Regions from separate parts of the Bradyrhizobium daqingense genome, predicted to be linked through region 1. Evidence: predicted binding sites of a transcription regulator. Region 1 holds the regulator's gene; the other holds the start of a gene.

Region 1 (7,727 bases):
AGGGTGTCATCCAGCTGTCATGAAACCTTCGTAAAAGCACAGCCGACCGCTCCTAAAGGGGGCGGCGCGGGAGCGCGATCGGGCGCGGATGGCGCTTCGCTCCCCTGTATGGAGACCAGCATGAATTTCCTCAAAACTATCGTCGCTGCTGGCTTGGTCGCCGCATCGACGACGGCAGCCTTTGCTGCCGACATCACGGGTGCCGGCGCGACGTTCCCGTTCCCGATCTATTCGAAGTGGGCTGACGCCTACAAGAAAGAGACCGGCAACGGTCTGAACTACCAGTCCATCGGCTCGGGCGGCGGCATCAAGCAGATCCAGGCCAAGACCGTGACCTTCGGTGCCAGCGACGCGCCGCTCAAGGCCGAGCAGCTCGAGAAGGACGGTCTCGTGCAGTGGCCGATGGTGATGGGCGCCATCGTTCCCGTCGTCAACCTCGAGGGCGTGAAGCCGGGCGAACTGGTGTTCGACGGCGAGACCCTGGCCAGCATCTATCTCGGCAAGATCACCAAGTGGGACGACGCCGCGATCAAGAAGCTCAATCCGAACGTGAAGCTGCCGTCGGACGCCATCACCGTGGTCCGCCGTTCGGACGGTTCGGGCACCACCTTCAACTTCACCAACTATCTCTCCAAGGCCAGCGCGGACTGGAAGAGCAAGGTCGGCGAGGGCACCGCGGTCGAGTGGCCGGTCGGCGTCGGCGCCAAGGGCAACGAAGGCGTGTCGGGCAACATCAGCCAGACCAAGAACTCGATCGGTTATGTCGAGTACGCCTATGCCAAGCAGAACAAGCTGACCTACGCTGGTCTCGTCAACAAGGCCGGCAAGCCGGTGCAGCCGACCGTCGAGGCCTTCCAGGCGGCCGCCGCCAACGCCGACTGGTCCAAGGCTCCCGGCTACTACGTCATCCTGACCGACCAGCCCGGCGACAAGTCCTGGCCGATCACGGCGGCGACGTTCATCCTCATGCACAAGTCCGCCACCGACAAGGCGGCCTCGCAGGAAGCCATCAAGTTCTTCCGCTGGGCCTTCAAGAACGGCGGCAAGATGGCCGAGGAACTCGACTACATCCCGATGCCGGACAGCGTCGTCCAGCAGGTGGAAAAGACCTGGGCTGCCGAGATCAAGAGCTGAGGCTCTCCTCTCGCGTCCCGGAGGCGGCCGAGCTGGAAGTGCTGGGCCGCTGATCCGCAAGAACCAAGCCCCGGATGGGCTAGCGCCGCATCCGGGGCCCCGCACCAAAAACAAGCGTATACATAAACGGGTACAGGGGATCGGCGTGGCAGAGATGGCCGTTCAGAGCGATGTAATCGACGACGCCGGACCGTATGATCGCGCCAAGGCCTTGAGCGCGTTCAAGCTCGGCGACGTCACCTTCTACTGGATCACGCGGCTTTCCGCGATCTCGGTGCTGCTGATCCTCGGCGGCATCATCATGTCCTTGGTCGTCGGTGCCTTCCCCGCGATCAAGGAATACGGCCTGCCGTTCCTGTGGACGCAGCGCTGGGCGCCGTCGGCCGATCCGCCCGTGCTCGGCGCGCTCGGGCCGATCTACGGCACGCTCGTCACCTCCTTCATCGCGATGCTGATCGCCATTCCGGTCGGTCTCGGCATTGCGATCTTCCTCACCGAGCTCTGCCCGCAATGGCTGCGCCGCCCGATCGGCATGGCGGTCGAGCTGCTCGCCGGCATTCCCTCGATCATCTACGGCATGTGGGGCTTCTTCGTGCTCGGCCCCTTCCTGGCCAACACGTTCCAACCCTTCATGATCAGGGTCTTCGACGGCGTCCCCGTGCTGGGCGCTATCTTCGCAGGCCCCCCGTCCTATCTCAGCCTGTTCAACGCCGCCCTGATCCTCGCCATCATGGTGCTGCCCTTCATCACTTCGATCTCGGTCGACGTGTTCAAGACTGTGCCGCCGGTGCTCAAGGAAGCCGCCTACGGCGTCGGCTGCACCACCTGGGAGGTCGTCCGCAGCGTGGTGATCCCCTACACCCGCGTCGGCATCATCGGCGGCGTCATGCTGGCGCTGGGGCGCGCCCTGGGCGAGACCATGGCCGTGACCTTCATCATCGGCAACTCGTTCCGCATCTCCTCCTCGATCTTCGCGCCGGGCACGACGATCTCGGCGGCGATTGCCTCCGAGTTCGCCGAAAGCGACGGCCTGCACCAGTCCGGCCTGATCCTGCTCGGCCTCTTGCTGTTCGTGCTGACGTTCTTCGTGCTCGCGGCCGCCCGGTTGATGCTGCTGCGCCTGGAAACCAAGGCGGGGAAGTGAAGCCATGAACCCGATCTATTCACGCCGCCGCCGCTGGGACATCGTCATTCGCGGCCTCTGCATCGCAGCCGCAGCGTTCGGCGTCACCTGGCTCGCGCTGATCCTGGCGACGCTGCTTTACAACGGCCTTGCCGGGCTCAACCTCCAGGTCTTCACCGAGAACACGCCGCCGCCCGGATCGAACGAGGGCGGTCTGCTCAACGCCATCGTCGGCTCGCTCATCATGACCGTGATCGGCGTCGGCATCGGCGCGCCGCTCGGCCTGTTCGCCGGCACCTATCTCGCCGAGTACGGCCGCAACGACAAGCTGACCTCGGTGATCCGCTTCATCAACGACATTCTCCTGTCGGCGCCCTCGATCATCATCGGCCTGTTCATCTACGGCGCGGTGGTGGTGCCGATGCGTGGCTTCTCGGCCATCGCCGGCGCGCTGGCGCTCGCCGTGATCGTAATCCCGGTCGTGGTGCGCACCACCGAAGACATGCTGCTGCTGGTGCCGAACCCGCTGCGCGAGGCGGCCTCCGCGCTCGGTCTGCCGCGGTCGCTGGTGATCAAGCGCATCGCCTATCGCGCCGCGCGCTCCGGCCTCATCACCGGCGTGCTGCTGGCGACTGCCCGCGTCGCGGGCGAGACCGCGCCGCTGCTGTTCACGGCGCTGTCGAACCAGTTCTTCAGCCTCGGCCTGAACAAGACGATGGCCAACCTGCCGGTGACCATCAACAACTTCGTGCAGAGCCCCTACGAATATTGGAAGCAACTCGCCTGGAGCGGCGCGTTGCTCATCACCCTGACTGTGCTTGCCCTGAACATTGGCGCGCGCATCCTTGGCGCCGAGAGGACTGCAAAATGAGTGAAATGTCTGTTTCCATGAGTGCGCCGACCGTTCACCCCGGCTCGCAGCCGCTGCCCGAGGCGCCCGCCAAGGTCACCGCGCGCAATCTGAACTTCTACTACGGTGAGCACCACGCGCTGAAGAACATCAATCTGGCGCTCGGCACCAACCGTGTCACGGCCTTCATCGGCCCGTCGGGCTGCGGCAAGTCGACCCTGCTGCGCATCTTCAATCGGATGTACGATCTTTATCCGGGCCAGCGCGCCACCGGCCAGCTGTTGCTGGATCAGACCAACATCCTCGATCCCAAGCTCGACCTCAATTTGCTGCGCGCTCGCGTCGGCATGGTGTTCCAGAAGCCGACGCCGTTCCCGATGACGATCTACGAGAACATCGCCTTCGGCATCCGCCTCTACGAGAAGATCTCGAAATCCGAGATGGACGGCCGCGTCGAGAAGGCGCTTCGCGGCGGCGCGTTGTGGAACGAGGTCAAGGACAAGCTCAACGCCTCCGGCCTGTCGCTCTCCGGCGGCCAGCAGCAGCGTCTCTGCATCGCGCGCACCGTCGCGGTGCGGCCCGAGGTGATCCTATTCGACGAGCCCTGCTCGGCGCTCGATCCGATCTCGACCGCCAAGGTCGAGGAGCTGATCCAGGAACTGTCCGAAAATTACACGATCGCGATCGTCACCCATAATATGCAGCAGGCGGCCCGCGTCTCCGACAAGACCGCCTTCATGTATCTCGGCGAGCTGATCGAGTTCGACGACACCAGCAAGATCTTCACGTCGCCGAGCGACCGGCGCACGCAGGATTACATCACCGGCCGGTTCGGCTGAGGAGACGGGACATGGGTTCTGAACATACCGCAAAGGCCTTCGACACCGACCTCCAGGAGCTCACGCGTCTGGTCGCCGAGATGGGGGGCATCGCCGAGCGCATGATCGTCGATTCCGTCGACGCGCTGATCCGCCGCGACGTCGCGCTCGGCCAGCGCGTCGTCACCATCGACGCCGAGCTCGACGCGCTGCAGAAGCGCATCGAGGAGCGCGCCGTGCTCACCATCGCCCGCCGCCAGCCGATGGCGGTCGACCTGCGCGAGATCGTCGGCGCCATGCGCGTCGCGACCGATCTCGAGCGCATCGGCGACCTCGCCAAGAACATGGGCAAGCGCGTCGCTGCGCTCGATGCGGACTTCCATCCGCTGAAGCTGTTCCGGGGCCTTGAGCACATGACCGACCTCGTGCAGCAGCAGGTCAAGTCGGTGCTGGACGCCTATGCCGCGCATGATCTGCCGGCGGCGATGGCGGTGTGGAAGGGCGACGAGGAGGTCGACGCCATCTGCACCTCGCTGTTCCGCGAGCTCCTCACCTACATGATGGAGGATCCGCGCAACATCTCGTTCTGCATCCACCTGATGTTCTGCGCCAAGAACATCGAGCGGATCGGCGACCACGCCACCAACATCGCCGAGACCGTGTTCTACATGATCGAGGGTCAGGCGATCACCGACAAGCGGCCGAAGGGCGACATGACGACCTTCGCCACGACGGTCCCGAATACCTGACGACTTAAGGAGCGACGACCACATGGGCGCACGCATTATGGTGGTTGAAGACGAAGAAGCTCTCACCGAGCTTCTGCGCTACAACCTCGAAGGCGACGGCTATGACGTGGAGACGGTGATGCGCGGCGACGACGCCGACACCCGCCTCAAGGAACACATCCCCGATCTGATCGTGCTCGACTGGATGCTGCCGGGGCTGTCAGGCATCGAGCTGTGCCGGCGTCTGCGCACCCGTCCCGAGACCAAGCAGCTGCCGATCATCATGCTCACCGCGAGGGGTGAGGAGAGCGAGCGGGTGCGGGGTCTTGCGACCGGCGCCGACGATTACATCGTCAAGCCGTTCTCGGTGCCGGAGCTGCTGGCGCGCGTGAAGGGCCTTCTGCGGCGGGCAAGCCCGGAGCGGCTCGCCACCGTGCTCGCCTATGGCGACATCGAGCTCGACCGCGACAAGCGCCGCGTGGCGCGCTCGGGCCGGCCGATCGATCTCGGCCCGACCGAATATCGCTTGCTGGAGTTCTTCCTGGAGCATCCCGGCCGCGTGTTCTCGCGCGAGCAACTGCTCGACAGCGTCTGGGGCCGCGACATCTACATCGACGAACGCACCGTCGACGTCCATATCGGCCGCCTGCGCAAGCTGCTCAATCTCGGCCGTGAGCAGGACCCCATCCGCACCGTCCGCGGCGCCGGCTATGCGCTCGACGATCGGTTTGCGAAGGCGGAGCAGACGTAAGTTGCAATTTGGCTGGCAGGCTGCCGCCACATTTTCCGACGTCGTCCCGGCGAAGGCCGGGACCCATAACCACAGGAAGTGGTTTGGCGAAGACTCGGAGTGACCTCTTCGCACAACAATTGAGTGCTGGGAGCATGGGTCCCGGCCTTCGCCGGGACGACGGCGGAGTTTGTAGAGCCGTCACGTGTGACGGCTCCGTTTGATCTCAGAAAAATCTTACCGCGTGCTCGGCTTGGCCGGTGCGCGTCGGCGATCCGCTGCGGGCTGATAGGCGACGCGCGAGTGCTGGGCGCAGTAGGGCAGGCCGGAGAGCGCCTTGCCGCCGCAGAAGAAGAAATCCGGGCTCGAGGGATCGCCGACCGGCCAGTGGCAGGTCGCCTCGTTCAATTCCAGCAGCGACAGCCGCTGGCTCATCGGCACCACGTTGTCGTAGGTGACGGGCTCTGCCTCGACCTCGACATCGAAGGCCTGCGCCAGCGCGGTGTTGCCACGCGAGATCGGGCGGGTCACCCGCATCATGTGCTGCGCCGGGCGCGCCTTGCGCGGCCGGGGCGCGGCCGAAGACGGACTCTTGGCGCGGCCGGACAGGCCGAGCCTGTGCACTTTGCCGATCACGGCATTGCGGGTCACATTGCCGAGTTCAGCCGCGATCTGGCTGGCCGAAAGTCCGGCCTCCCAGAGCTTTTTCAGCTGCTCGACGCGATCATCGGACCAGGTCAAAACCGTCATTGCACCCTTTCCCTCGCTGCCGGCCAACCATCCTGGAGCCTCACAGCGAATGCCTAAGCCTTGAAAACCCGTGCCGCCAGAATCCCTTAAGGCTCGCCGGGCGCGTGACGAGCGCCCGAACGTTTACGCCGGTACATGAGGACTCTTGGGATCAGAACCGCTGCACGAGATGTCGTATCTGACAGGCCAAACGCTACAATATGGCGTGACTCCCGCGCAAGAGTCCGCCGACTCGCTTCCACATGTTCCGTGGTGAAAACCCCGCAAAATCGGCACCGCAAGACTACGGAATCAGCGTTTCGCGGGGCTTTCCGGGCGGCATTGACACCCGTCTTGCCAGGCATAAGATAGTGGCGCGTGCCGCCCTTAAAAGGCGGCACGTTTCGTTTTTCCGGACCGGTCAATGGTGCGCTGCGCAAGGCATGCCAGGCAGGTCTCAACATTCAAATGCAACATCCAAGTGATGGTCATGACCAACAGCGCCGCGCCGCATCTGCTTCCCGTTTTCGCCAGGGCCGAGCTTGGTTTCGAGCGCGGCGAAGGCTGCTGGCTGATCGCGACCAATGGCGATCGCTATCTCGATTTCACCTCGGGCGTTGCGGTGAACGCGCTTGGCCATTGCCATCCGGCGCTGGTCAAGGCCTTGCAGGAGCAGTCGACGAAGCTCTGGCACATGTCGAACCTGTTCCAGAGCCCGGATGGCGAGAAGCTCGCCGCGCGACTGTGCAACGAGAGCTTCGCGGACTTCGTATTCTTCTGCAATTCCGGCGCCGAGGCGCTGGAGGGCGTGATCAAGCTGGTCCGCCATCATCACTTCTCCAAGGGCCATCCGGAACGCTATCGCATCATCACCTTCGAAGGTGCCTTCCACGGCCGCACGCTGGCGACGCTGGCCGCGACGGGATCTGCAAAATATCTCGAAGGTTTCGGTCCGCCGATGGACGGTTTCGACCAGGTCCCGCATGGCGACCTCGAGGCCGTGAAGAAGGCGATCGGCCCGCAGACCGCCGGCATCCTGATCGAGCCGATCCAGGGCGAGGGCGGCGTGCGCTCGTCGACGCCCGCCTTTCTCAAGGCGCTGCGCCAGCTCTGCGACGAGAAGGGCCTGCTGCTCGCCTTCGACGAGGTGCAGACCGGCATGGGCCGCACCGGCGATCTCTTCGCGCACCGGCGCACCGGCGTCACCCCCGACGTGATGTCGCTGGCCAAGGCGCTCGGCGGCGGCTTCCCGATCGGCGCGGTGCTGGCGACCGCGGAGGCGGCTGCCGGCATGGGGCCCGGCTCGCACGGTTCGACCTTCGGCGGCAATCCGCTCGCGATCTCCGCTGCGAATGCCGTGCTCGACGTCATGCTCAAGCCCGGCTTCTTCGATCACGTGCAGAAGATGTCGCTGCTGCTCAAGCAGAAGCTCGCCTCCGTGATCGACCGCCACCCTGACATCGTCAGTGAAGTCCGTGGCGAAGGTTTGCTGATCGGCATCAAGGCGGTGGCGCCTTCGGCTGATCTCGTGGCCGCCTTGCGCAACGAAAGGCTGCTTACGGTCGGTGCCGGCGACAATGTCGTGCGCTTCCTGCCGCCTCTGATCGTCACCGAA
Region 2 (7,727 bases), 410 kb from region 1:
CGTCAGCGTGCCGGAATCGAGGAACAGCTTCTCGCCGATGTCCTTCACCGGCACGTCGTCGCGCTCCCACAACACCAGCATCACCAGATATTGCGGATAGGTCAGGCCGAGCCGGTCCAAGAGCGGCTTGTAGACTCGGTTGAAGGCATGCGTGGCCGAATAGACCGCGAAGCAGATCTGGTTGTCGAGCCGCAGCGGGGCGTCCGCCGCCGATGGTTTCCGGGCCATGGAGAATCTCACAGGGATTTGCCGCATTGTGGGGGCGGGCGGCCGCATATTCAATTGCGAACAATTAAATGTGAGACCCAACGATTTAGATTGCGCGCAATCTAATTGTCTGCGATATGGACCCTGTCCACCCGAACCCCCAAGGGAGATGAAAATGTCCGTGAACGTCCTCTACAAGACCAGCGCCAAGGCGACCGGCGGCCGCGACGGCCATGCGGCAACCCTCGACGGCGCGCTCGACGTCAAGCTGACCACGCCGAAGGAGCTCGGCGGCGGCGGCGGCGCCGGCAACAATCCGGAGCAGCTGTTCGCGGCCGGCTATGCCGCCTGCTTCATCGGCGCGATGAAGTTCGTGTCCTCGCAGGGCGGCCCCAAGGTTCCGGCCGATGCCTCCGTGACCTCGACCGTCGGCATCGGCCCGCGCTCGGAGGGCGGCTTCGGTCTCGACATCGACCTCGCCGTCTCGCTGCCGGGCCTCGCCCGCGCCGAGGCCGAAGCGCTGGTCGAGAAGGCGCACCAGGTGTGTCCGTACTCCAATGCCACGCGCGGGAACGTCGACGTTCGCCTGACGGTCGTCTGACCGACGTGCGAATTGGCTGGCCCGGGATCCCCATCGGGCCGGCCGCTTCCGCCGATTTGCCATTCCGGGGAATGCGCATACGCCCCTGCCCGCGGGGCCATTGCTGGTATGCACGAACCTCGCTAGGCCTGTAATCAATTGTCGACACAGGGGAAGCGAAGGCATGAGTTCTGAAGCCGCGGGTTCTGAAGCCGTTCTGGGTGCCATGAGCGGATTGCGCGTCATCGATCTCACGCGCGTGCTCGGCGGTCCCTACTGCACCCAGATCCTCGCCGACCATGGCGCCGACGTGATCAAGGTCGAGCCGCCTGCGGGCGACGAGGTGCGCGAATGGGGCCCTCCTTTCCACGAGGAGGACGCGGCCTATTTCATCGGCATCAACCGCAACAAGCGCTCGATCGGCCTCGACCTCGCCGCCGAGGGCGGCCGTACCGTGCTGCTCAAGATGCTGGAGACCGCCGACGTCCTGATCGAGAATTTCAAGCCGGGCACGCTGGAGAAATGGGGCATCGGCAACGAAATCCTCAGCAAGAAATTTCCGCGCCTCGTGCATTGCCGGATCTGCGGCTTCGGCGCCGACGGTCCGCGCGGCGGCAATCCCGGCTATGACGCCATCATCCAGGCGATGACCGGCATGATCGCCGCGACCGGCTCGCCCGAGAGCGGGCCGATGCGGATCGGCGTGCCCCTGGTCGACATCACCACCGGCCTCTATGCGGCGATCGGTATCCTAATGGCTCTGTCGGAGCGGCAGCGGTCGGGCAAGGGCCAGTTCCTGGAGACGACGCTGTACGAGACCGGCCTTGCCATCATGCATCCGCACACCGCGAATTATTTCATGCATGGCAAGCCGCCCTCGCTGACCGGCAACGAGCACCCGAACCTCGTGCCCTACGCGATCTTCCCGACCAAGACCGACGACATCTTCATCGGCGTCGGAAACGACGGCACGTTCCGCAAGCTCGTCAAGGAGATCGGCAAGCCCGAGCTCGGCACCGACCCGCGGTTCGCCCGCAACAAGGACCGCATCGCCAACCGCGAGGCGCTGCGCGCCGAGCTTGCCGCGGTGTTCAGCCAGCACGAGGCCGAGCCGCTGTGCAACCGCCTGCTCGCGGCGGGCCTGCCCGCGGGTCCCGTGCAGAAGATCGATCAGGCCTTGGCCAACCCGCACACCGTCGCGCGCGGCGATATCATCGAGAAGGATTGGTACAAGGGCGTGGCCTCGCCGATCCGGCTCGACCGCACCAAGCCGAGCCTGCGCCGCGTGCCGCCGAAATTCAGCCAGCACGCGACGGAGGTGCTCGGCGAGTTCGGCTACGCCCAGGCCGAGATCGACTCGATGCTGGAGAAGGGCACGGTCTGCGGCCCCGAGCGCAAGCGCTAAGTCGCCGGCCTTCTCCATCCGATATCCATGCCGCATTGCGGCGCAGGCACGCACGTGCAGCGCGAACGAAAAAGGCTGCCGTCGGCATTCGCCTATTTTCCGGCTTCCCATTCCCTGCGCTTGCCGCTTTCGTTTCTCCCGCTTACACAGTCATGTGAACGTCATATGGCGCTGCTAGCGCAAGCGCTTCTTTAGTGACGGGCAAGGGAGGTTTTCTTGATGGCTCTTCGACACTTTGGTGCGGCTTTCGCAGTCGCCGTTGGCATGGCGGCCTCGCCGGCGCTGGCCGTCACCGAAATCCAGTGGTGGCACGCCATGACCGGCGCGAACAACGACGTCATCGTCAAGCTCGCCGGCGACTTCAACTCCGCGCAGAGCGATTACAAGGTGGTCCCGACCTACAAGGGCAACTACGCCGACACGATGAACGCCGGCATCGCCGCGTTCCGTGCCGGCAACGCGCCGCACATTATGCAGGTGTTCGAGGTCGGCACCGCGACCATGATGGCCGCGACCGGGGCGGTTAAACCGGTCTACAAGCTGATGCAGGACGCCGGCGAGAAGTTCGATCCCAAGGCCTATCTGCCCGCGATCACCGGCTATTACTCGACCTCGAAGGGCGAGATGCTGTCCTTCCCCTTCAACTCCTCGTCCACGGTGATGTGGGTCAATCTCGACGCGCTGAAGAAGGCCAATGTCGAGATTCCCAAGACCTGGCCCGAAGTGTTCGACGCGGCGAAGAAGCTGAAGGCGGCCGGCCATGCCACCTGCGGGTTCTCCAACTCCTGGGTCACCTGGGTCAATCTCGAGCAGCTCTCCGCCTGGCACAACGTGCCGCTCGCCAGCAAGGCCAACGGCCTCGACGGCTTCGACACGGTGCTCTCCTTCAACGGGCCGCTGCAGGTCAAGCACCTCCAGAACCTTGTCGAGCTCCAGAAGGACAAGACCTACGATTATGCTGGGCGCACCAACACCGGTGAAGGCCGCTTCACGTCCGGCGAATGCCCGCTCTACCTGACTTCGTCGGCCTTCTTCGGCAACGTGAAGGCTCAAGCCAAGTTCGCCTTCACCGCGGTGCCGATGCCCTATTATCCCGACGCGAAGGGCGCACCGCAGAACTCGATCATCGGCGGCGCCTCGCTCTGGGTGATGGGCGGCAAGTCGGCCGACGAATACAAGGGCGTGGCGAAATTCCTGACCTTCCTCTCGGATACCGATCGCCAGGTCTTCATCCACAAATCGTCCGGCTATCTGCCGATCACCAAGGCCGCCTATGACAAGGCCAAAGCCGAGGGCTTCTACAAGGATCAGCCCTATCTCGAGACGCCGCTGCTCGAGCTGACCAACAAGGAGCCGACCGAGAATTCCCGCGGCCTGCGCCTCGGCAACATGGTGCAGCTGCGCGACGTCTGGGCGGAAGAAATCGAGCAGGCGCTCGCCGGCAAGAAGACCGCCAAGCAGGCGCTGGATGCCGCCGTCGAGCGCGGCAACACGATGCTGCGTCAGTTCGAAAAGACCGCCGTGAAGTAAGGCGACCGACGGCAGGCCGGGATGCCGGCCTGCCGCTCCTGCGGGCATCATGCAAAAGCAAGCCATTTTCCAATCAAAGCTGCTGCCCTACGCGCTGGTTGCGCCGCAGCTCGCGATCGTGCTGATCTTTTTCTACTGGCCGGCCTTGCAGGCGGTGATCCAGTCCTTCCTGCTCCAGGATGCCTTCGGCCTGTCGACCAGCTTCGTCTGGTTCGAGAACTATCTCGACCTGTTCAAGGAGCGCGCCTATTTCGAGGCGATCGTCCGGACCTTCTTCTTCTCGTTCGCCATTGCGGTATCCTCGCTGTCCTTCGCGCTTCTGCTCGCCGTGATGGCGGACAAGCCGCTGCGCGGCGGAACGCTGTACCGCACGCTGCTGATCTGGCCCTATGCGGTGGCGCCGCCGGTCGTCGGCGTGCTCTGGATCTTCATGCTGCATCCCTCGCTCGGCGTGCTCGCGCGGTACTTGCGCGCCCTGGGCATCGACTGGAATCCGCTGCTCGACGGCGATCAGGCCGCGGCGCTGATCATCCTCGCCGCCGCCTGGAAACAGATCTCCTACAACTTCCTGTTCTTCCTCGCCGGCCTCCAGAGCATCCCGCGCAGCGTGCTCGAGGCGGCCGCAATCGACGGCGCGCGCCCGATGCGCAGGTTCTGGACCGTGACCTTTCCGCTGCTGTCGCCGACCATCTTCTTCCTGCTGGTCGTCAACATCGTCTACGCCTTCTTCGACACATTCGGCATCATCGACACCATGACCCGCGGCGGGCCTGGCAAGTCGACAGAGACGCTGGTCTACAAGGTCTATACCGACGGCCTGCTCGGCGGCAATCTCGGCAGCTCTGCCGCGCAATCGGTGATTCTGATGATCATGGTGATCGTGCTGACGGGAATCCAGTTCCGCTTCGTCGAACGCAAGGTGACCTACTGATGGTGGAGGAAGAGGGCTTCCGGCGCTACATCGCCCACATCATCCTCTGGATCGGGATCGCGATCGTCGCCTTCCCGGTCTATCTCGCCTTCGTCGCCTCCACGCAGGACAACGCCGTGATCGCCAACGGCCAGATGTCGCTGCTGCCGGGCGGCCATTTCCTCGAAACCTACTACCAGACGATCTTCGTCGGCACGAGCGGCTCCACCCGCGAGCCAGTCGGCAACATGATGCTGAACTCGCTGGTGATGGCGATGCTGATCGCGATCGGCAAGATCGCGGTCTCGATCATCTCGGCCTATGCGATCGTCTATTTCCGCTTTCCGTTCCGGATGGCGATCTTCTGGATCATCTTCATCACCCTGATGCTGCCGGTCGAGGTGCGCATCTATCCGACCTACAAGATCGTCGCCGACCTGCACATGCTCGACAGCTATGCCGGCCTGTCGCTGCCGCTGATCGCATCCGCGACCGCAACGCTGCTGTTCCGCCAGTTCTTCATGACCGTACCGGACGAGCTTTTGGAAGCCTCGCGCATCGACGGCGCCGGCCCGTTCCGTTTCTTCTGGGATACGCTGCTGCCGCTATCGCGCACCAACATGGCGGCGCTGTTCGTGATCCTGTTCATCCTCGGCTGGAATCAATATCTCTGGCCGCTGCTGATCACCACGCGCGACGACATGCAGACCATCCAGATCGGCATCCGCAAGATGATCACCACCACCGATGCGCTCACCGAATGGCCGATCGTGATGGCGACCGCCGTGCTCGCCATGCTGCCGCCGGTGTTCGTCGTCGTTGTCATGCAGAAGCTGTTCGTGCGCGGACTGGTCGAGACGGAAAAGTAGAGACTTATGGCTAACGTCACCCTGCGCAACGTCCGCAAGACCTATCCCGGCGGCTTCGAGGCCATCAAGGGCGTCGACGTCGATGTCGGCGACGGACAGTTCTGCGTGCTGGTCGGCCCCTCCGGCTGCGGCAAGTCCACGCTGCTGCGCATGGTCGCGGGGCTGGAGACCGTCACCGGCGGCGAGATCGACATCGGCGGGCGCGTGGTCAACCAGATCGAGCCCGCCGATCGCGACATCGCGATGGTGTTCCAGAATTACGCGCTCTATCCGCATATGAGCGTCTACAACAACATGGCCTACGGCCTGCGCAACCGCGGCATGGCGGAAGCCGAGATCAAGACCCGCGTCGAGGAAGCCGCGCGCGTGCTCGAACTGTCCGCCATGCTGGAGCGCAAGCCGCGCCAGCTCTCCGGCGGCCAGCGCCAGCGCGTCGCCATGGGCCGCGCCATCGTGCGCCAACCGAAGGTCTTTCTGTTCGACGAGCCGCTCTCCAATCTCGATGCAAAGCTGCGCATCGCGATGCGCGTCGAGATCCGTAAATTGCAGCGCCGGCTCAACACGACCTCCATCTACGTCACCCACGACCAGCTCGAGGCGATGACGCTCGCCGACATTCTGGTCGTGATGAACGGCGGCCAGGTTGAGCAGGTCGGCAATCCCCTGGCGATCTACGAGAAGCCGGCGACGACCTTCGTCGCCTCCTTCATCGGCGCGCCGCCGATGAATCTGATGTCGACACGTCCCGAGGAGATCAGATCGCAGCTCGCCGGCAGCAACGCCGCGGACGCCGGCATCCTCGGCATCCGCCCGGAAGACTTCGTCATCACCGACCAGACCCCGGCCGGCGGCGTCGCCTTGCCGCTGACCGTGGAGGCGATCGAGCGCGTGGGCGCGGAGACCTTCATCTACGGCGCGCGGGCCGAGGAAGACCAGCGCGTCGCCGCGACCCCGGGCGAGCTGCCGCCCGGCGAGATCATCGTCCGCATTCCCGGAACGGAAGCGCCCGCCATCGGCCAGAGGATCCGCGTCGCCGCAGCGCGGGCGAAGCTGCATCTGTTCAGCGCCGACGGGCGGAAGCGGCTCGAGGCCTGAGCTGGTTCCGAAACCAGAGTACGAAAACAACCCCATGCACAGTAGAGCAGGGCCTGTTTTCATTGGAGAAATTTTCTCGCGAATTCGCCCCGCCCGGATCGCCCCGGCATCCACGTTCTCAGTGCCGCGAGCAAGGTCGTGGTGGCCGGGACGAGCCCGGCCATGGCGCACCTGAGGCTATATCGAGCCTATCGATGGTGAAATCGGGCCATCCACAGCTTCCCGCTACCTGCTTGAACCCGCAGGGGAACATGCCCATATTGCTGATCAAGGGGTGCCGCTCGCGGGCCCTGATGCACCAAAGTCGCTTCGAGAGGACTTTGTAAACTATGTCTCGTGTTCCAACGCTCTCCAGTCCCTTCCTGCTGGGCTTCGACGAGATCGAGCGGGTGCTCGATCGGGTCGTCAAAGGCGCCGACGGCTATCCTCCCTACAATATCGAGAGGTGCAGTGGCGCGGACAACCAGCCCGAGCGTTTGCGCATCACGCTGGCGGTCGCCGGATTCACCCGCGACCAACTCGATGTAACCATTGAGGAAAACCAGCTCGTGATCCGCGGACGGCAGCAGGACGACAAGTCCCGGCAATACATCCATCGCGGCATCGCCGCGCGCCACTTCCAGCGCACCTTCGTGCTGGCGGAGGGGATGCTGGTGCTGGGCGCGGATCTGAAGAACGGGCTGTTGTCGATCGATCTTGCCCGGCCTGAACCGGAGAGGATCGTTAAGACAATCGCTATCAATGAGCACGAATAATGGAACGAGTAGCGGACTCGACCGCTTAGTGTTCCAGAGGAGTCGAGACCATGAGTGAAGGTCACGTTGCGTTCGAATACGAAGCCAAGAATGTCTCTCCGGAGACGCTGGCAACCCTGGGCGAAGGTCATATCGCCTATGTGAAGCAGATCCGTTCCGAGGACGTACCGGGCCTGTTTCCCGAGGCGCCCAAGATTGCGCCAGGCCTCAAGCTGTTCGCGCTCCACGCCGCCGACGGCACGCCGATCATGCTGACCGACAGCCGCGAAGCCGCGATCGCCAACGCCTGGAGCAACGAGCTGCAAGCGGTGAGTGTGCACTGAGCACACGCGCTTTCCGCGCGGATAGAGTTTCGAACGGGCACGCGAAAACGTGC

Evidence for each region. The regulator PhoB, encoded in region 1, activates phosphate uptake and scavenging genes when phosphate is short. The targets are predictions, from matches to a motif close to TGTCATNNANCTGTCAT.
Region 2: ugpB (sn-glycerol-3-phosphate ABC transporter substrate-binding protein UgpB) is a predicted target of PhoB. The motif match lies at 2,341-2,357, and genes of this name have one in related genera.

Annotation. Positions count from the first base shown of each region.
Region 1 is NZ_CP088014.1:437,904-445,630, reverse strand. It holds gene pstS (phosphate ABC transporter substrate-binding protein PstS) at 121-1,134, shown strand; gene pstC (phosphate ABC transporter permease subunit PstC) at 1,289-2,278, shown strand; gene pstA (phosphate ABC transporter permease PstA) at 2,283-3,128, shown strand; gene pstB (phosphate ABC transporter ATP-binding protein PstB) at 3,125-3,946, shown strand; gene phoU (phosphate signaling complex protein PhoU) at 3,958-4,674, shown strand; gene phoB (phosphate regulon transcriptional regulator PhoB) at 4,697-5,404, shown strand; gene LPJ38_RS02045 (GcrA family cell cycle regulator) at 5,621-6,133, opposite strand; gene LPJ38_RS02040 (aspartate aminotransferase family protein) at 6,603-7,727, shown strand, end outside.
Region 2 is NZ_CP088014.1:843,982-851,708, forward strand. It holds gene LPJ38_RS03850 (MarR family winged helix-turn-helix transcriptional regulator) at 1-228, opposite strand, end outside; gene LPJ38_RS03855 (organic hydroperoxide resistance protein) at 383-808, shown strand; gene LPJ38_RS03860 (CaiB/BaiF CoA transferase family protein) at 972-2,192, shown strand; gene ugpB (sn-glycerol-3-phosphate ABC transporter substrate-binding protein UgpB) at 2,412-3,722, shown strand; gene ugpA (sn-glycerol-3-phosphate ABC transporter permease UgpA) at 3,772-4,653, shown strand; gene ugpE (sn-glycerol-3-phosphate ABC transporter permease UgpE) at 4,653-5,501, shown strand; gene LPJ38_RS03880 (sn-glycerol-3-phosphate import ATP-binding protein UgpC) at 5,508-6,596, shown strand; gene LPJ38_RS03885 (Hsp20 family protein) at 6,926-7,351, shown strand; gene LPJ38_RS03890 (BQ00720 family protein) at 7,402-7,674, shown strand.